Linked DNA regions of Armatimonas rosea. The protein of the gene in region 1 interacts with the protein of each later gene in a pairwise test. Links are inferred from orthologs where the notes say so. Each region holds a gene or a part of one and is shown on either strand. Other genes may lie near its edges.

Region 1 (9,901 bases):
TCGCGCGCCACCAAGACCGGCGGGCAGACCGACACGGCACGCAAGTCCCCGCTCGACGATCCCTTCCGCACGTGGACATGGCGAGGAACGGGAAAAATGGCGCTGGCGAACCCGGTCTTTGGCACCGGCCCGGGGACGTTCTCCGCGGTCTACCCACGCTACGCCGAGGTCAAGCTCACCGGCCATGCCCACCAGTCCTACCTGCAGCTCGCCGCTGAGAGCGGCATCCCCGCTCTACTTGGAGCCCTCGCCACGGTACTTCTCACGATTCTGGCCGCCCTTCGAGGAGCTCGTGAGAGGCTGCTCACTGGTGCCCTGCTCGGCGGTGTTATCGCCGCACTCCTCCGTGGCTTCTTCGACTCCGAGTGGAGCATCCTCGGCAACGCCCTCCCGTTCTGGACCGTCCTCGGCCTTATCATTGCCCAAGCCCCTCTTCCCGCGACGAAGGCGCAAACAGGGGAAGAGGGGCAGCGCTCTAAGGCGCGGGGAGATGGCGCGCAGCGGGCTGGCATTCGGGTTCCTGCCGCCCTAGGCCTGCTCTTTGCGCTCCTCAACCAAGCCAGCATCTACCCGCCTACACCGGGGCCGTTGGCGGCCGCGGGGAAGCTCGCCGAGGCGGCGGAGCTGGAGCCGACTCCGCGCTGGCACTTCCGCATGGCCCGCATCGCCGAGCAGCAAGGGGATCTCGCAAAAGCGGTCGCCGAGTTTGAGCGCGCACGTCAAGCCGATCCCAACGACCTATCGACCCTACGCGCCCTCGCCGAGACCAAAGAGAAAGCGGGCGATAATGAGGGTGCCAAGACCACCTGGCAGCAGCTCATCGCGGTCTCCGAGGGGCCGGCGGGGAAGTACCGCGCCATCAGCGAGATCACCGAGCTCGCTCCGGCCTACGCCTACGCCGCTCTGGGAGACTGGGGCAAGTGCGCCGATATTATTGTCGCCCACTCCTACACGGAACCAATCTACCAGCTCCAGGCATACAATGTCGTGGAGACCGATCCGGCCAAAGCCTTGGAGCGGGGGCGCACGCGGCACGCCAGCTTGCTCGCCCTTTTTGAGACCGCGATGAGCCATCTTCCCGAGCGCAGCCAAGAAAAAACAGAAACTCTGGCACGCTTAGAGAAGTTCTTCCCTTGACCTGTATCTATCGAGAACATCGACGCGGTACAATAATAAATCGGTAAACGAATGAAGACACTGCTGGATTTCCATGGCCCCAACGCCGGGTACGCCCTTGATCTGTACGAACAATATCAGCGCGACCCTGCCTCCGTCGATGCAGAGACACGCGCTTTCTTTAGCCAGGGTTTCTCCCCGGATAGCCCCCCGAGTGCGCCACCAAGCACGGGGAGCCCCGCCCCCGAGCCCCTGACTGCCAACCAGGTCGAGGTGATCGTCCGGGTGGGTAGGATCGCACGGCTCGTCCGAGAGATGGGCCACTCCGAAGCGACCCTCGACCCGCTCGGCATCCACCCTCCCCCCGGCGACCCCGAGCTCTCCCTGAGCTACCACGGGCTCACCGAGGCCGATATCGCGTCCCTACCGGCCAGCGTGGTCGGTGGTCCTTGTGCGGAGGGCGCGGCCAACGCGCTCGAAGCGCTCAACCGGCTCCGGGCAGTCTACTCCGGCACGGTGGGCTACGAAGACGACCACATCCAGATCCCGGAGGAGCGCAACTGGTTCCGCGAGGCGGTCGAGAGCCAGCGCTACTTTGCGACCATCACCGACGAGGACCGTAAGACGCTTCTGGAGCAGCTCACGGCGGTCGATAGCTTCGAGCAGTTTCTGGAGCGCGTCCAGCCCTACAAGGGACAGAAGCGCTTCTCCATCGAGGGGATCGACATGCTGGTTCCCGTGCTCAACACCCTCATCCACGAGGCCGCGAAGGCGGGAACCCGTGAGCTGGTGATGGGCATGGCGCACCGCGGGCGTCTCAATGTCCTCACCCATGTGCTGGGCAAGCCCTACGCCCAGATCCTGGCCGAGTTCCCCACCGACCCCCGCGCCATCGATGCGCTCGAGGGCTCCGGCGGCGAGACCCATGCCTACACGGGCGATGTGAAGTACCACAAGGGCTTCCGGCTGACCTACAAGAACGGCGGCTCGGTCTCGATGCCCGTGACACTGGCTCCCAACCCCAGCCACCTGGAGTTTGTCAACCCCGCCGTGGTCGGGCGGGCGCGTGCGGCGCAAGAGAGCCGCGACAGTGCCGGTCAGCCCAAGCGCGATATCCTGGCATCGCTTGCCGTACAGGTCCATGGCGATGCGGCCTTCCCCGGCCAGGGCGTGGTCGCCGAGACCCTGAACCTCTCCCAGCTCTCGGGCTACCGGGTGGGGGGGACGATCCATATCATCGCCAACAACCAGATCGGCTTCACCACCAACCCCACCGATGGCCGCTCGACCATGTACGCCAGCGACCTGGCCAAGGGCTTTGAGATCCCCATTATCCACGTGAACGCCGACGATCCCGAGGCGTGTCTGGCGGTGACCCGACTGGCCGTGGCGTACCGGCAGAAGTTCGGAAAAGACTTCCTGATCGACCTGGTCGGCTACCGGCGGCTCGGGCATAACGAGCAGGAAGAGCCCGCCTTCACCCAGCCCCGGATGTACGAGAAGATTCGCTCGTTCTCGCGCCTCTACGCCAAGTGGGGCCAGGAGCTGGTGAAGCGTGGTCTGCTCACCGAGGCGGAGGTCAAGGCGCTCAGCGATGCGGCGTGGCAGCGGCTGGAAGAGGCCAAGGCGATCGCGCTGGAGACCGGCTACCCCAAGCACGAGGACCACCCCCACACCGAGGGCGATCCCTGGCAGGTGGCCACGGCGGTTCCCGCCGAGCGCCTCGCCGCAACCAATGCCTTCCTGAATGCGGTCCCCGAGAGCTTCACGATCGACAGCAAGCTGGAGAAGGCATTTTTGGGCGGCCGGCGCACGGCCCTGGATGGCGAGCGTAAGATTGTCTGGGCCCACGCCGAGGCGCTGGCCTACGCATCAATTCTGGAAGAAGGCACGCCGATCCGCCTGACCGGCCAGGACACGCAGCGCGGTACCTTCACCCAGCGCCAGCTTGTCTGGCACGATATCCAAAGCGGCAAGACCTACTGCGCCCACCAGCACCTTCCCGGCGCGACAGCATCCCTGGCGGTCTACAACTCACCCCTCTCTGAGACCGCGGCACTGGGCTTTGAGTACGGCTACTCCGTGCACGCCGAGGGGACCCTCGTGCTCTGGGAGGCGCAGTTTGGCGACTTTGTCAATGGCGCGCAGGTGATTATCGACCAGTTCATTGTCAGCGGCAAGGCCAAGTGGGAACAAAACCCGACCGTGGTCCTGCTCCTGCCCCACGGCTACGAAGGCGCCGGCCCCGAGCACTCATCGGCGCGCCTGGAGCGCTTCCTGCTCCAGTGTGCGGGCGACAACCTGCGGGTGGCGAACTGCTCGACCGCCGCGCAGTACTTCCACCTGCTCCGCCGCCAGGCCGCGACCCTCAAGACCGACCCGCGCCCCCTCGTGGTGATGACCCCCAAGAGCCTCCTGCGCCACGCCCGCGCCGCCGCGACCGTCACCGAGCTTGCCGAGGGCGGCTTCCAGGCGGTCCTCGACGATACCCGGGACCCAGGGCGCAAGAAAAACGTGACACGCCTGGTGCTCTGCTCAGGGAAGGTCTACTACGACCTGGTCTATGGTGCGGCCCCGCAGTACACCGAGCGGCCGGACTATCTCGCGGCGGAGGGCGTGGCGATTGCCCGTGTGGAGCAGCTCTACCCCTTCCCCAGCGAAGACCTAGAGGCACTTGTCGCCAGCTACCCGTCGGTGCAGGAAGTGGTCTGGCTGCAAGAGGAGCCGCAGAACATGGGCGCCTGGACCTTTGTCGCGCCTCGCCTGGAGAAGCTCCTGGGCTTCAAGCCACGCTACATCGGGCGGCCTGAGGAAGCGAGCCCCGCCGAGGGCTCCCAGACCACCCACAACACCGAACAGCACCGGATCGCCACTGAGGCGTTCCTCAATGTCCCTGCAAGAAAGAGAGCAAAGTAGAATGCCGCTTGAAATAGTGGTCCCCCAGATGGGCGAGTCTATCGTCGAGGCGACGGTGGCACAGTGGCTGAAGAAGCCGGGTGAGGCCGTGAAGGCGCGCGAGGCACTGGTTGAGCTGGAGACGGATAAAGTCAACCAGGTGATCGAGGCCGACGCCGACGGGGTCCTGACCCAGATCCTCGCCGAGGTCGGAGCCACGGTCGCCGTGGGCCAAGCAATCGGCGTTCTGGAAGCCGGCGCGACCGCCGCCCCCGCCCCCACAAGTGGGGGAGCCTCAGCCGTAGCTAGCCCTGCTCCTCCAAGTGCGGGAGCAGACGCCACACCGGTTGCGGCAGCGATGGCAGCGGCCAACAATGTCCCCCTCGACGGTGTCGCAGGCACTGGCCCTGCAGGCAAGATTGGCAAGGCCGATGTCGAGGCGAAGATTGCGACGCCCAAGGCAGTCGCGCCGCCCGTTGCCGCTCCCGCTCCAGCTCCCCCGTCGGACGGGGGCGGGGGGGGCCGCCCGATCGAGCGTATCCCGATGGCACGCAAGCGCAAGACCATCGCGGCCAACCTGAAGCACGCTCAGAACACCGCCGCTATTCTCACGACCTTCAACGAAGTGGACATGAGCAAGGTCATGGAGCTACGCGCACGCCGCAAGACCGACTTCGAGGGCCGCTTTGGCGTGGGGCTGGGCTTCATGAGCTTCTTCACCAAGGCGACTATCGGCGCTCTGAAGCAGTTCCCGATGGTCAACGCCGAGATCGACGATGCCCGCGGAGAGATTATCCTCAAGAAGTACTACGATATCGGGATCGCGGTCGGGCTGGAAGATGGCCTCGTCGTCCCGATCATCCGCGATGCCGACAAGCTCAGCTTCGCCGCAATTGAGAAGAAAATTAAAGAATTGGCGGGCAAGGCAAAAGAGGGCAAGCTTGGCCTCTCCGACCTGACCGGTGGCTCGTTCTCGATCACCAACGGCGGAACCTTCGGCTCCATGCTCTCCACCCCGATCCTAAACTACCCGCAGGTCGGGATTCTGGGGATGCACAATATCGTCAAGCGCCCCGTCGTGGTCGGCGATGAGATCGTCATCCGCCCGATCATGTATCTGGCGCTCAGCTACGACCACCGCATCATCGACGGCAGCACCGCGGTCCGGTTCCTGGTGAAGATCAAAGAGCTGATCGAGGACCCAGAGACCCTTCTCCTGGAAGGCTAGTCTCCCGACCTTGGCCCCTCTTCCGCACCAGGAAGGGGGGCTTTGTTTTTATGTCCATGGCCTGGCAACCCCCGCTTTTCGATCCCACCGATGTCGAGCGCCTCTGCTTTCGTGAGTCGTTTGGTCACCACGGGCCTCTGACAGAATATGTGGCGACTCTGGAGTGGCAAGGCGACTTTGTGGGCGTGGCGATCGGTTCGCAGCACCTAGGTGGGCCAGAAGTCGAGCTTACCTGGCCGGTTCGCATCTCGGAAGTCTTCAGTACCACCTGCCTGCAAGCGCTGGCCAGTGTCGCGATGCACCCGCTAGACTACCGGCCACCCCACCCGGGGCCTATGTGCTTTGGCGCTTGGGTGGAACTGGAGCTCGTCACGTCCACCGAGATACTCTTCTTCCGGCACCAATCCAGGCAGGGTTGGTATGTCCAGCACGACGAAACCTACTGCTTTTGCCGCGCACAAAAGCTGGTCTCCGCCGTGATGTACACGATTGAGGCGGCTCTCAACACCGAGCAACATACAGACGAGCTAGATGCGGCGTGGGAGGAGTACCAGCAGCGCCGCAAGGCTCCCAAACGCAAGACTCAGAGAAGCAAGTAGAGCCCCTTGCCCTCGGCGGTGGCGGCGTGGAGCATGGCGAGAACGGGGTCGATGATAGCGGCTTTGAGCGGGAAGTCGGCGCGGAGCTGCTCTAGGATCACGGCGCTCTCGGCGACATAGCTGGCGGACTGAAATGCGCCTGGCACGACCGGAAGGGCCCCGCCGCCCACAAAGACACGCCCCTCGGGGTAGAGGTCGATCAGCCCAAAGCGGCACTTTGAGGCGGCGCTGCCTAGGCCAATGTTCTTGGTCGCATCGTAGTAAGCAGACAGTGCCCACGCGGCGCGTGCAGCGAAGTGCTCTTTATCGGGCTCTGGGGCGGAGAGCTGCGCGCGATGGTCGTGGAGAAAGCTCTCCAGGGCGGTGGTGTCTTGGCGATCCAAAATCGGGGCGAGGTCGCGGCGAAAGGCGGCCTCATCGAAAACAAACGCCTGGTGTAGGTTGCTCATGGCTGATTCTATCCGATCCGCATGGCCACACCGCTCCCGTTTAGATCGCCCCATGGCCGGAACGGCCTTCGCAGCACGAAGCGCTCTCCAGTCCCCCCGTTCTGATCGGGGGGAGCTTCCGGTTTCCCCCCGTACACCATAGTATAATTTCATCATGACCTCTACCCCGTCTGAGCGCGCCGCGTGGCTGCGCACCGAGCTTGCCCGTCACAATGTTCTGTACTACATCCACGACTCCCCGGAGGTCAGCGATGCCGAGTACGATAAGCTCTACCATGAGCTGGTGAAGCTCGAGACCGAGAACCCTGAGCTAGTGACCCCCGACTCCCCTACCCAGCGGGTCGGCACCGCGCCCGCAAGCGCCTTTGGCTCCGTGACCCACAAGAAGCCCATGCTCTCGCTGGGAAATGCCTTCTCCGCCGACGAGCTGCGCGAGTTCGATGCCCGCGCCAAGCGGCACCTCGGGCTCCCCGAGGACACACAAGAGAAGATTGCCTATCTCTGTGAGCTCAAGCTCGACGGCCTCTCGGTCTCACTCACCTACGAGAACGGGCTCTTGGTGCGCGGTGCCACCCGCGGCGACGGGGCGACCGGGGAGGACATCACCGCGAACCTCAAGACCATCCCCTCCATTCCCCTACGCTTGGTTGGAGAGAACGTCCCCGCCCTGATTGAGATTCGCGGCGAGGCTTTTCTTACCCACGGCGAGTTTGCGAGAATCAACAGCGAGCGCGAGGCCAGCGGGGAGCCGACCTTTGCCAACCCACGCAACGCGGCGGCGGGAAGCCTGCGCCAGCTCGACCATAGGATCACGGCCGGACGCAAGCTCAAGGTCTGGTTCTATGCGGTCGGGGAGGCATCGGGCTGGGAGCCGGAGAGCCAGCGGGGGTGGCTGGAGCAGCTAAAAGCCTGGGGCCTACCCACCGCCCCCGAGCGCCAGCTCTGCGCGGATATCGACGAGGTGGTCGCGACGGTCGCTGCCTGGTCGGAGAAGAAGAACACGCTGGACTACGACACGGATGGAGTCGTGGTGAAGGTCAACGACTTCACGCTCCAGCGGGAGCTCGGACAGGTCAGCCGCGCACCGCGCTGGGCGATTGCGTATAAGTATCCTGCCTTACAAGTGGAGACCGTGGTCGAGGAGATTCTGGTGCAGGTGGGTCGCACCGGCGCGATCACGCCGCTCGCCAAGCTCGCTCCGGTCTCCGTGGCCGGGGTGATTGTGGGCCGCGCGACCCTGCACAACCAAGACGAGATCGACCGAAAAGATGTCCGTGTGGGCGACACCGTGGTGATCCAGCGCGCCGGTGAGGTCATCCCCGAGGTCGTGCAGGTGGTCACCGCCAAGCGCCCCGAGGGGACCGTTCCCTTCAAGCTCCCCGCGACATGCCCTTCCTGTGGGACTGCCACGGTCCGCGCGGAGGGCGAGGCGGTGACACGCTGCCCCAATGCGGAGAGCTGCCCCGCGCAGCTCCAGACCCGCCTGGAGTACTTTGTTAGCCGCAACGCGCTCAATATCGACGGCCTCGGTGGCGAGCGGCTGGCGCAGTTTATCGACGCAGGCTTGGTGCGCGATCCAGCCGATCTGTTCACACTCACCAAGGAGCAGCTTCTCCCCCTAGAGCGCATGGGCGAGAAGCTCGCTGACAACTTGATCGGGGAGCTAGAGCGCAAGAAGAACACCACCCTGGCGCGGCTCCTCGTGGCGCTGGGGATTCGGCATGTGGGGGAGGGTGGGGCGTCGCGGCTGGCGCAGGGCTTTGGGACGCTCGAAAAGCTCCGCGAAGCCACGGTCGAGCAGCTTGCCCAGGTCCCCGATGTGGGGCTGACCACCGCGCAGAGTGTCCGCACCTGGCTCGACAACAACACGGCGTTTCTGGACAAGCTTAGCTCTGTGGGCGTCGTGGCCCAAGGCGACGAGGCCGCGCCCGTCTCGGACCACTTCGCCGGTAAGAGCTTTGTCTTTACAGGAGCGCTCACCCTCTTCACGCGAGAAGACGCCGAGGCCACGGTCAAGCGCCTCGGAGGACGCGCGGCAGGCAGTGTGAGCAAGCAGACCAGCTACGTGGTCGCAGGACCGGGTGCAGGCAGCAAGCTGGCCAAGGCAGAGCAACTGGGCATCACCGTCCTCACCGAGGACGAGTTCGCGGCGATGCTTCCCGTAAGTGCCGAAGAATAACGCCCCTAGGAACGAGTCTTCGGGCTTAAGAGGGTGATCCACCCACAAGCGGGTACCCGGCCTTCGCAGCCAAGAGGATCTATGGGCACGCAGGTGCCCGTCGCCCTCTTAAGCCGGAAGCCTCGTGCTTCCGGTAGAATATTCCCATGGCCCTGATCTCGCTTGTCTTTCCGATCTTCAATGAAGAGGCAGTTCTCCCCGTGCTGGTGGCGCGGCTGGAGGCACTCCTGCCTATCCTAGAAAAAGACGGCGACACGGTCGAGGTACTCTTTGTCAACGATGGCTCGCGCGACAGCTCGCTCTTGCAACTACGGGAGCTGGCGCAGAAGCACTCCTGGGCGCGTGTGCTCTCGCTCTCGCGTAACTTTGGGCACCAGATCGCGGTCACCGCAGGGATGCACCACGCAACAGGGGATGCCGTTGTCCTCCTCGATGCTGACCTGCAAGACCCCCCCGAGCTCCTCCCGGAGATGATCCGCCTCTGGCGCGACGACGGCTGGGAGGTGGTCTACGGCAAGCGCCGCTCGCGCGAGGGGGAGACAGCCTTTAAGCTGCTCACGGCGTCGCTTTTCTACAAGCTCCTCCACCGGCTCACCAGTGTCGCCATCCCGGAGAACACGGGGGACTTTCGCCTGATGGACCGGAAAGTGGTGGATGCACTCAACGCCATGGGCGAGCAGCACCGGTTTCTACGGGGTATGGCGGCCTGGGTGGGCTTCAAGCAATACGCCTTAGAGTACGACCGCCCCGCCCGCGCCGCAGGAGAGACCAAGTACCCATTTCGGAAGATGTTCAAGCTCGCCATGGATGCCGTGACGGGATTTTCCTACGCGCCCCTCAAGCTCTCCCGCGATCTGGGGGCCTTTATCGCTCTGGGCGCGATTGTCTATGGCGTAATCCAGGCCGTGCGCTATGCTCTGGCCCCCCGCAGCTTCGAGCCCGGCTGGACTAGTATTATCGTCGTGCTCTCCCTGCTCTCCGGGGTACAGCTGGTGACCCTGGGACTCATTGGGGAGTACATCGGGCGCATCTACGACGAAGTAAAAGGCCGACCGCTCTATCTTCTCTCGGAAAAACTAGGCTTTCAGAACGACGCTCAGAGTACAAACTCTAAGCCATCGTAGGCGACCGAGATTCCGTGCGGGGCGCAGTGCTCTTCTAGTTCCTCGTGGAGCAGAAGGCCCGTGTGACAGAGATGTGTCAGGTAGACCGGAGCGCCCGGCTTTAGTGCAAGCTTCTCCTTAAAGGCAATACACTCCTCTAGGGTTAGGTGGCCTGTGTAGCCATTTGTCGAGATTCCCTTGCCGCACTCCACAATCACCGCATTCAGAGAGATATCAGCCAAAAAATCCCAGGTCTCCGCTGAGTACCAGCCTGTATCCGAGGCATAGAGCAGGCGAGTATCCCCGTCACGGAAGAGAAAGTTAAAGCACAG
Region 2 (9,896 bases), on another replicon or contig:
AGCTAGCAGGCGTGTCTAGTGAATCTTATCCACTGCCTCCTGGAGGCGCTGGAGTGTGACCCAGAGCTTGTGAGGAACATCGAGGGCGGTCATGGGCTCGGGGAGCACAAAGACGATCCGATCGTAGCCTGGGGTGAGCGCTGAGGAGAGAACCGTGACGCGGAAGGCGGGGTAGGTCTTCTGGAGCTGTTCCTGGAAGGCGAGGCGCTCGTGGCTGTTCTTCGCGGGCACAAAACCGATGGCGTCTAGCTCCACCGTGCTGTGGTGGACCTTGAGACTCACGGGAGGAAGGGCTGCATTGGGTTTGGGAGCCTCGCTACGGGAGACAGCAAGATAGACACCTGGTGGGTCTTTTTCCCGCGTAAAGGCGTAGGCATTGTCGATGCGCCATCCCCCACGCTTCACCTGTTCAATCACCGATCTCTGGAAGGCGTTGGACGAGAGTTTGGACAGCAGCTCCTGCTCTTTTGTGGAGTAGACCACCGGAGTTTTCTGGGCCAGGAGGCGTGCGGTGTGGAGGCTCTCTAGCTGCTGTAGGAGGCTCAAGCGCCCCTGTGCCGAGATAGGATACGCCAGCTTGAGTGTGGATGTCCCTGGCTTATCTAAGGAAGCAAAAAACGAGATTCTTGTCTCGGGGAGCTGCCTCTGAAGTGTTGCCTTGAGCTCGCGCTCGGCAAGCTCACGTGGCTGTGCGAGGAAAAACTCGGCGCTGGTCGAGTAGAGAGTGACTTTTTCCTGGAAGAAGAAGGCGATTGTGCTCTCCGTACTGTGCGTGTCTTTTGCGAGGAGCTGCACAAAGTAGGGAGGGTTGAGCGCCGACGAGTCTTTCTTCTCCAGCTTCGATACGGTAAACCGATTCGCCGCCAGCACTCTGAGGTGCTCTTGGATACTGGCTTTGAAGGCATCGTCCAGAGCGAGCGTGTCGAGCTCGGGGGAGGGCTTTCCCACCAGCTGCTCGGCAGCGCGCTGGAGCGTGGTGAGCGTCTCGCGGTACCAGGCTTTGGGTGGGGTTGCCACCGTGCTGGTGAAGCTCAAATTCGCGATATTCCTGCCATCGCTTGAGCCCAGATAGAGCTGCTCCAGCCCCGGAAAGGCCGTCGCAAGCTGTTTTTTGAGCGTCTCACTCTGGTCGTAGAGCGCATCGCTGAGGGGCACATTTAGGTGGAGCTTCACCTGAGCTGGCTGAAAGACCACCACGAGTGTGTAGGGAGAGCCCGGGTGCTTGAGCTCGACCACGCCACGGGTGTTTGCCGGTGCGCTTGCCTGGCTCAGCGTGTAGCCGAGGCGCTTGAGCTCGGCCGCGGCGGCTTGAATCTCGGGCGCGAGCGTCGCTAGCTTCGCCTCCGGAGTCTGTGAGGGAGCCCAGATAAAGGCGGGGAGAGGGAGAGGAGGCATGGCTCTATCCCCTGATGTCTTTCTCGCCGTTGAGCAGTTTATCGGTCTCCTCACCGACGGCATTGACAAAGTAGATCAGGTCTTTGAGCGTGGTGGAGAGCGTGTCGCCTTTCTCCGAAGTCTCTTTCAGGCCTGTGGCATCGAAGTGTACCCCGAAGCGAAGCGCCCAGACTCCCTTGGTGTCTTTAAAGAGATAGAACTCCCCCAGCTTCTTGGACTGCGTGAACACTTTGCGTATCGTCGCTTCATCGGGTGGGGTATCTTTGTTCACCCAGACAGTCGTGTAGATCGTGTGGGTAACCAGGCCACCGGGCTTGCCGGGGGCAATGGTGACAAAGATTTTTTGCTGGCGGTTGTTGGGATGGTCAAAGAGCAGGGCGAAGCTCAGACCGCTTTGACTGAGCTCGTACCTGAGGCTCGTGGCATCCAGGGCACTCTTCAGGCGGGCTTTGGTAGCATCGTCGGCCTGCGGGGGCGCGACACATAAAGCTAAGGCAGCTAGGGCGGGAAGAAAGGGTGTCAGCATCAGAGTTTGTCCTCCTGGGCGGGGCTAAGTTCTTTTTCCAGGTTGTCTGCGGTGCCTGCCACCAAGTTCAGGTACTCCTTGAGGGTCTCGGGCAGTGCATGGGTGGCAAGTGTGGCCCGAAAGCGAATGCGCCAGTTTTTTTGGTTCTCGTTGGGAGCCTCTAGCACCAGCCCCCCGATCGTAAACCGTCTCTGAAACACACTCAGGAGCTGCTCGGCACGGGGGGGCTCTGGGGAGTCGTAGCAGAGTGAGTAGAGTTCCTGCACCTTCAGTTTGTTGTAGGTATAGACCTCTTTTCGGATATAGGCTGTCTGGCTGCGCTTTGTGTCGCTGAAGTTGTACTTGAGCTTGTAGAATTTGCCGATATCGGTGTTGCTCAGCCTACTTTCTTTGAGTGTTGCGCCCAGTGGATCGCTTGGTGCGGAGACGGGGGCCTCGCCACGGTTTTGCTCGATCAAAGTGAGCGCTTTTTTCGTCTCCGCGAGCGCGTCCACGACGTTCTTAGCCGTTGCTTCAGAGAGCTCTACCTGCACGCTGGCGTAGGTCTTGCCATTGGACTCGTAGCAGCTGAGTATGATACTTGGGCACTTCTCTTTGAGCAGAGGGCCGTAGCGGGCATACGCCGCCGCCTTAGCCTCTGGCACCAGAGTCTCGCGCTCCACTGTGCTATCGTCTTCTGTGTAGAAGGTTAGGGAGATTTTTTCTTTCCCATCGGGCGAGAGGAGGTCTACCGTGGTGGCGCTTCCGACAAGAACGAGATCGTCTTCTTCCACACGAGTGCGCTTGTAGCCCGCTTTCTTGAGTGCCGCTAGAGTGTCCTTATGGGTGCTGGTGAGGGGCATGTTTTTTAGGTCGGCGTCCTCATCGAGACGAGGGATCGTGTAGATCAGAGCAGGTAGGGTGGGCACAATGGGTAGCAACATCACTCTCTCCTTAGTTGTGTCTTGGTTAGGTTGCATTATATGCACCAACGTTACGACAGCGTTACAGGTGAGGTACACTAGTTGGGAAAATACCAGGGGCCGGGTTTCCGGCCTTTTTGTCTGTCTGGAAGGAAGTTAATGCAATGAGCGGGAAGGCGAACTTTGACCCGTCGAAGGATGCGGATGTTGTTGTGATCGGGGCGGGGCCGGGCGGCTATCCGGCGGCCAAGCGTGCGGCGCAGCTGGGCGCGCGGGTGGTCTGCATCGAGGCGGATAACCCGGGAGGCACCTGTCTGAACTGGGGCTGCATCCCCACCAAGACCATGATTGGCTCGGTCGCGGCGCTCCATACCCTCAAGCACGCCAAGGACTTCGGTCTCACGGCGGAGAATGTCGGCTACGACTTTGGGGCTGTCATGGGCCGCAAGGATAAGATCGTCACCGGCCTCAACAAAGGGGTGGAGTTCCTGCTCAAGAGTGTCAAGGTCAAGCATGTCGCCGGCTACGGCAAGATCCTGGACAAGAACACGGTCGAGGTGACCAAGGCCGATGGCTCGGTGGAGAAGATCACGACCGCCAATATCATCATCGCCACGGGCTCTGTTCCCAGCAAGGTGCCGATTCCCGGTGTGGACAGCGCCGATATCTGGGTGGACAACGCGACCGTCAAGGCCAAGAAAGCCGCGGGGACTCTGGCAACCGGTGCGCTCTGGACCAGCAACGAGGCCGTCAGCGCCAAGGATGTCCCGGGTGAGCTTGTCATTGTCGGGGGCGGTGTCATTGGGGTGGAGTTTGCCTATGTCTACGCCGGCCTGGGCTCGAAAGTGACCGTGCTGGAGTTTCTACCACGCATCATCGCCAACCTGGATGAGGACCTCTCCAAGGAGCTGACCAAGAGCCTCAAGAAGCAGGGGGTGGCCATTCAGACCGGTGTCAAGGTCACTCGTGTGGAGGACAAAGACGGCAAAAAAGAGGTGTTCTTTGCCGGTGAAGACGGCGTGGAGAAGAGCCTGCCTGCCGATGTGGTGCTGATCGCCACGGGCCGCACGCCCTTTACCACCGGCCTCGGGCTAGAGAACGTGGGGATCGCGCTGGGCTCGCCCAAGGGCCGCGCGGCGATCGCGGTCAACAACAAGCTGGAGACCAGCGTCCCGGGCATCTACGCGATCGGGGATGTGATCGGCTCCGGGCTGGCGCACACGGCCACCGCGGAGGGGCTTGTCGCGGCGGAGAATATCTGCGGCCATGCGGCGACCATGAGCTACAAGGCGATCCCAAGCTGTATCTACACCGAGCCCGAGGTGGCAGCTGTTGGCCTCACCGAGGCGCAGGCAAAAGAGCAGGGCTACGAGGTTAAGACCGGGACCTTCCCCTTCCGCAACCTTGCCAAGGCCATGGCGATCAACCAGACCGAGGGCTTTGTCAAGGTGGTCGCCGAGGCCAAGTACGGTGAGATCCTGGGAGTGCATATTATCGGCCCCCATGCCACCGACCTCATCATGGAGGCGGTCGTGAGCATCCAGCTGGAGAACACGGTCGAGGAGCTGATGAAGACCGTCCACTCCCACCCCAGCCTCGCCGAGGCGATGGGGCAGGCCAATGAGGATGTCAAGGGCCTGGCGATCGACAAGTAGCATGGCCGGGGACTAAAAGCCCCGGCAGCAGGTTAGGAGCGTCCCGTGGACGCGTGAAACGCGAGCCGTTTCCGCGGCCTCGGGGCGCTTTTGGGGCAAGGGAGCCTTCTATGTGGTCAAGAGAGCTTTGTTTCTTCGGGCGCTGGGACCTACGCGGCAAGGAGCGGGCTGTCACGGTCAACAGCGGCAGCTATGTCAAGGCACGCTTCTCGGGAAGTAGCCTCACGGTGAGCTTTGATCTCTCCCTCAACAGACCCCACTGCGAGTGTACTAAAGAGGGCTCGTACCCGACGATCGCTTGGCAGATGGATGGAGGGGAGTGGCACGAGGCCGAGCTCGCCGCTAGCGTGACGCTGGCGGAGGGGCTGGGCAAGGGAGCGCATACCGTGATGCTGATGGTGCGCGGCCTCGATGAGCACCAGAGCCGCTGGAGCCCGCCGCTGGTGGCAAGTGTCACCTTCACGGGCTTTGTTACAGAGAAGCTAGAGCGGGCGCTCCCGCAGTGGAGAAAGCCCAAGCTGACGATGGAGTTTCTGGGCGACAGCATCACCGAGGGTGTGATTGTCAACGAGGGGCGCGCGGGTGTGCTTCCGGGGATTCCCTTTACCTGGCCCTGGCTCGCGGATGCGCGGCAGTCGTATGCGGCGCAGACCGCGCTCGCGCTGGGGGCGGAGTGGCGTCAGGTAGGGTTTGGCGCGACGGGCCTCAAGCGGGTGGGGAGCGGTGGGGCACCCGGAGCGCTGGATGCCTTTGACTTTGTCTACGCGGGCTGTCCTCGTGACCGCTGGCAGCCCGATATCGTGGTGATCAACCAGGGAACCAATGAGTCGTCGATGCCACCGGTTGACTACCAGCGGCTCTATGCCCAGTATCTGGCGCAGATACGCCGTGCCTACCCCAAGGCAAAGCTTGTCGCGCTACGGCCCTTTGTGGGAGCGCAAGAAGCGCCGATCAAGGCCGCGGTGGTGGAGCGAAATGCGGCGGGAGACTCTCGGGTCTACTACCTAGACAGTGCCGGCTGGTACGAGGGACCGCTCCATCCCACGGTTACCGGGAGTGCCGCCCTGGCAGAAAAACTGGTACGTGCGCTCGAGGCTCAGGTGCTTCCGCACGAGGCTGTTGGGCGGGCTTGACAAAATCTAAGCGTTTAGATAGACTATAAATCTGGGTGAACAAAGACGCTGTTTACTAAACTGCTACGAAAATGAAGCAACCAAAACGGAATCCACTTCTTCTCTATATGGCCGCAGGTATTGCTATTCTCTTCTCCGTGTTGATGACACGCTCGATTGAGAAGCAGAGTGCGGGTGTTGAGTTTGAGCTGGAGCCCCTGAAGAAGCCTGGCACGGTGACGCCACAGGGGGACAAGATCTATGCCAGTAGTGGACGGGTACAGCCGGACCCTTTTGCGGAACCAGAAGAGGCCCGAAAATACATGCGTAAGATTGCACTGCGGTACAATTCTTATCGGGAGTTACCTGAGGCAGACCAGCGGCTCTTTCGAGGGCTTGGTGGTGGACAAGGGGAGCTAATCTACGCTTTCATGCGTAAGGAAGCACTCCACCTTAAAACAAGCACGGGAACAAAGTAGGGTGGCCAAGGGGGTCATACACACTGCGGATTGCTCCGCAAACTGTTTCAACAGAGAGGTATTTTTTATGCGTAGAGGTTTTACTCTTATCGAGCTCCTCGTCGTGATCGCAATCATCGCGATTCTGGCGGCAATCCTCTTCCCTGTCTTTGCACAGGCACGAGAGAAGGCTCGGCAGACGGCTTGTATCTCCAATGGTAAGCAGATCGGTACTGCGACCATGATGTATGTACAGGACTACGACGAGACCTATCCTTGTGGGTGGGGATCTCAGGACAGCGGCCGCACCATGTGGCGCAACGTCCTCCAGCCCTACATCCAGCGTGCGAAGACCGACCAGGTGGACATGTACAACATGGCCGGTGCAAGCCGCAACTCGGTCTATGTCTGTCCCAGCCAGCCCGGCTCGCCGGCGGACTACGGTCCCACGTCGTATGGCTACAACTACCAGGGTGGTCTGACCCAGGGGTGGCGCGACTACGGCGGTGGCCAGGGTGGGTTCCCCGGAGCCAGCATGGCGGGTATCAACCAGCCGGGCAACCTGATTGCCTATGCCGAGTCGGGTGAGGTCGGCGGACCGAGCAAGCCCCTGGATCCCTTCTTCAACGACGGCTCTCCGGGCTGGACCGGCTGTGGTGGTCAGGAGACCTCTCCTTACCGCTTCAACCCTGAGGTCTGGAAGGAGCGCTGGAGTGTGGACTGGGGTGTAGGACAGCCCGGTGGTGAAGACTGGGGTGACTGCCGCAACGGTGGTCGCCGCCCCATGCCGCGCCACGCCAAGATGTGGACCGCGATCTTCGCCGATGGCCACACCAAGGCGATCCCTGCCAACAAGATGCGGGAGATGGGGCCCAACAACCCCGTTAGCATGCTGCACAACAACTAGTACTGCTCAGGCATCATGCCCGAAAAAAACACGACCATGGGGGGAGCGAAAGCTCTCCCCATTTCTACCAAGAAGATATTTTTTCTCAGCCTGCTGGGCATCACGATTGTCGCGGCGGGCTGGGGAGTTCCGCGCCACCCCGCCGTCCTGGAGTGGCGCTATCAGCGTATGTCTCTCGCGGAGCTTGCTAAAGCACGGGGAGCACGCCAGGACGATGTCGCACTCTTGTACTACCATGCTCTTGCCCTGATTCGGCAGGGGCGCCTTGTGGAGGCCGAGCCTCTCCTTGCGATTGCGGTGGAGAGAGAGCCCCGTGAGCCCCGCTACCGCGATGCTTGGGCCAGGGCGCTTCTCGATCGTGGGTTTGTCTCCACGGCGTTTGGACAGCTCAAACAATTTGTGGGGACACAGCCCCAGCTCCCCGAGGCACACTATCTGATGGGCCGCTTCTACCTGACCCAAGGTGCGATGGATAAGGCCGTCACCGAGCTGACCGAGGCACTCCGGCTACGCCCACAGTACCCTGACGCCCACAGCCTCCTCGCCGCTGCCCACGAGGACCTGGGAGAGCTTCCCCTTGCCTTAAAAGCCGCTCAAGACGCAGCCCAGCAGGCCCCGGATGCGGTTGCCAACCAGCTCCTGCTCGCCTCGCTTCTGGAGCGCACCAACCAACCCGAGAAAGCACGTCCTGTCTTTGAGCGTGCTCTACAGCTTGCTCCCCAAGACCCCGTGGCAATGCGGGAGGTGGCGCGCTTTCTCAGTGACCAAGCACGGACTGCAACCGACCGTGAGCGAGCTCTCGGCCTGGCGCGTGCTGCCCAGCAGAAAGCCCCCGAAGACCTCGCACTCAATGGGCTCTTGGGAGGGTTGCTCCTGGCCCAAGAGAAGCCTGCGGAGGCGGTGCCGTTCTTACTGAAAGCGGCACAAGGCACTCTCGATAATCCCGTGTTTGCACTCTCGCTCACTCAGGCCTACCGCCGGTTGGGAGAGACGACGCAGACCGCGCAGTGGGAGAAAGAGTACCAGCTCCGCCGCACCCGGGAGACGCGGCGTAAGCTCCTCTATGAGACCCTGAAGACCCGGCCAAAAGACCCGGTAGTTCATGAGCAGCTTGCAACGCTCCTGGCGGAGACGGGTAATGTCGATGGCTGTCTTCGGCACTTTGCGACCGCACAGCAGCGGCCCAGTGATGCGGTCTCCGTGCTGATCGCCGCGGCCAATGCACTCTCCAATGCGGGAAAGGGCAAGGAGGCGACTCCGCTGGCGCGGCGTGCTGTTGAGATGACAACCTCCAATCCCCTGGCCCATGAGGCGCTAGGAAACGCCTACTTGGCCCAGGACATGCTGATCCAGGCGGGCCAGGAGTACCAGGTCGCCTCAGGCTTCTTGCCATCGCTACGGGCGAAGCTGGAGAAGAAAGTCGCCGACTTTAATGTCAAGCGCGCCAAGTACCCCACCACTGCCGAGCAGTCGTTCCAGCGGGCACTGGAGCGGGAGCGCTACTACCTCGGGCCACAGAAGATCGGCGACGATGTGGAGGAGCTAGCCAAGCGCGCCGTGGACCAAGCCCCCCAGAACACGACCTACCTCGCCTATCTGCTCCGCCTCCAGATGGCACGAGGGCGCCGCGACGAAGGCCTGCAGACTGCCCAAAAGCTCCTGGCGCTCGCGCCCACCGATCCCAATGCCCATATTCGCTACGCTCTCTTGCTGGAGGAGAAGGCAAGCACGCCCCAGCAGCTGGCCGAGGTACAGGAGCACCTGAATGCGGAGACCAACCCGACCCACCTGGATGCCGACACCAATGCCCTGCGTGAGTACGGTCTGGGGCTGGTCGCGCTCAAGCAAAAAGACGCCGCCGTGGCGGTGCGCTGCCTGGAGAACGCCATCAAGCTCGACCCCGAGCCCCTGACGACCTACTACAAGCTGGCCCAGGCACACCAGCTCGCCGGCAATACCACCGCGGCACAAAAAGTTCTGGACTATCTCAATGTCCTCCGCACGGAGCAACAAGCGGAGGCGGATGCACTCAGCGCAGTGGGGAAAGACCCCAGCAACCCTGTGCTCTACGATCAGGCGGCTGCTCTGTTTCGGAAACACGAAAAAACAGCAGAGGCAGTCGCTATTGAAGCCGAGGCGAAACGACGCTTTGGGAAAGGAAAACAACCATGAAATACGGACTCCTAGTGGTACTTTTACTCGCCGCACTGAGCGTGCTGGCAGGCTGTAGCAAAGAGGCAACGAAGGCGGAGGATGCCCCCGCCTATGCCAAACAGATGCAGAAGGGCGACTCTAGCACCGCATCGACCCAGTACGCGACTCAGTACGGGCAGTCGGGGGCGATGCGTGGCCCGGGGGCAATGCAGGGCAGAATGCAGGGGAGCTACGGGCAGAGGCAGGGCGGCTATGGACAGCAGGGACGGTAGGTAGCCTGCTTGTCGAACCTACGTCGAGCCTTACTTGGAGCCGCTGCGCTCTCGCTTGTTCTCACGGGCGGGAGCTGTCCGCGCGCGAAGTCGGGGGAGGGAGCCACTCCCCCGGCCTCGGCGACCTCGCTCTTTCGTGAGGTCGCGGAGTCGGCAGGGCTTCACTACAAGTGGACCATTCCCGGCAAGCGCCCGCTCACGATCTTGCAGACCATCGGCAATGGCTGCGCCTTCCTCGACTACGACAACGATGGCAACCTCGATATCCTCTTGGTAGGAGAGAGGCTGGCACTCTACAAGGGCGATGGCAAGGGGCACTTCACCGACGTGACTGCCGCCGTCGAGCTCGCGGACCTCAAGGGGCACTTTCTGGGCTGCGCGGTGGGCGACTACGACGGCGATGGCTACGACGACCTCTATATCTCGGGCTACGAGGAGGGGAAGCTCCTGAAGAACGCGGCGGGGAAGGCATTCACCGATGTCTCCGCCGCCGCAGGAGTCACCCCACAGCCCTG

The links.
Region 2: the proteins of odhB (region 1) and lpdA interact in binary tests that used the Escherichia coli proteins (3 or more experiments, as listed by UniProt). The link is inferred for Armatimonas rosea from one-to-one orthologs.

The regions. Positions count from the first base shown.
Region 1 is NZ_JACHGW010000003.1:75,104-85,004, reverse strand. What follows is about bases 3,216-6,136. They hold odhB (2-oxoglutarate dehydrogenase complex dihydrolipoyllysine-residue succinyltransferase), read left to right. Parts: upstream 3,216-4,033; coding sequence 4,034-5,239; downstream 5,240-6,136. Other genes in these bases: HNQ39_RS15405 (hypothetical protein), read right to left, coding at 5,823-6,136; HNQ39_RS15410 (hypothetical protein), read left to right, coding at 5,296-5,838; HNQ39_RS15420 (2-oxoglutarate dehydrogenase E1 component), read left to right, coding at 3,216-4,032. Also shown: HNQ39_RS15425 (O-antigen ligase family protein), read left to right, coding at 1-1,137; more of HNQ39_RS15420, read left to right, coding at 1,189-3,215; more of HNQ39_RS15405, read right to left, coding at 6,137-6,287; NAD-dependent DNA ligase LigA, read left to right, coding at 6,442-8,466; HNQ39_RS15395 (glycosyltransferase family 2 protein), read left to right, coding at 8,613-9,590; HNQ39_RS15390 (MBL fold metallo-hydrolase), read right to left, coding at 9,563-9,901. UniProt on the Escherichia coli protein: E2 component of the 2-oxoglutarate dehydrogenase (OGDH) complex which catalyzes the second step in the conversion of 2-oxoglutarate to succinyl-CoA and CO(2).
Region 2 is NZ_JACHGW010000001.1:712,381-722,276, forward strand. What follows is about bases 2,317-5,232. They hold lpdA (dihydrolipoyl dehydrogenase), read left to right. Parts: upstream 2,317-2,987; coding sequence 2,988-4,478; downstream 4,479-5,232. Other genes in these bases: HNQ39_RS03175 (hypothetical protein), read right to left, coding at 2,317-2,844; HNQ39_RS03185 (GDSL-type esterase/lipase family protein), read left to right, coding at 4,589-5,232. Also shown: HNQ39_RS03165 (hypothetical protein), read right to left, coding at 16-1,395; HNQ39_RS03170 (hypothetical protein), read right to left, coding at 1,400-1,921; more of HNQ39_RS03175, read right to left, coding at 1,921-2,316; more of HNQ39_RS03185, read left to right, coding at 5,233-5,611; HNQ39_RS03190 (hypothetical protein), read left to right, coding at 5,683-6,069; HNQ39_RS03195 (DUF1559 family PulG-like putative transporter), read left to right, coding at 6,137-6,955; HNQ39_RS03200 (tetratricopeptide repeat protein), read left to right, coding at 6,971-9,127; HNQ39_RS03205 (hypothetical protein), read left to right, coding at 9,124-9,381; HNQ39_RS03210 (CRTAC1 family protein), read left to right, coding at 9,391-9,896. UniProt on the Escherichia coli protein: Lipoamide dehydrogenase is a component of the glycine cleavage system as well as of the alpha-ketoacid dehydrogenase complexes.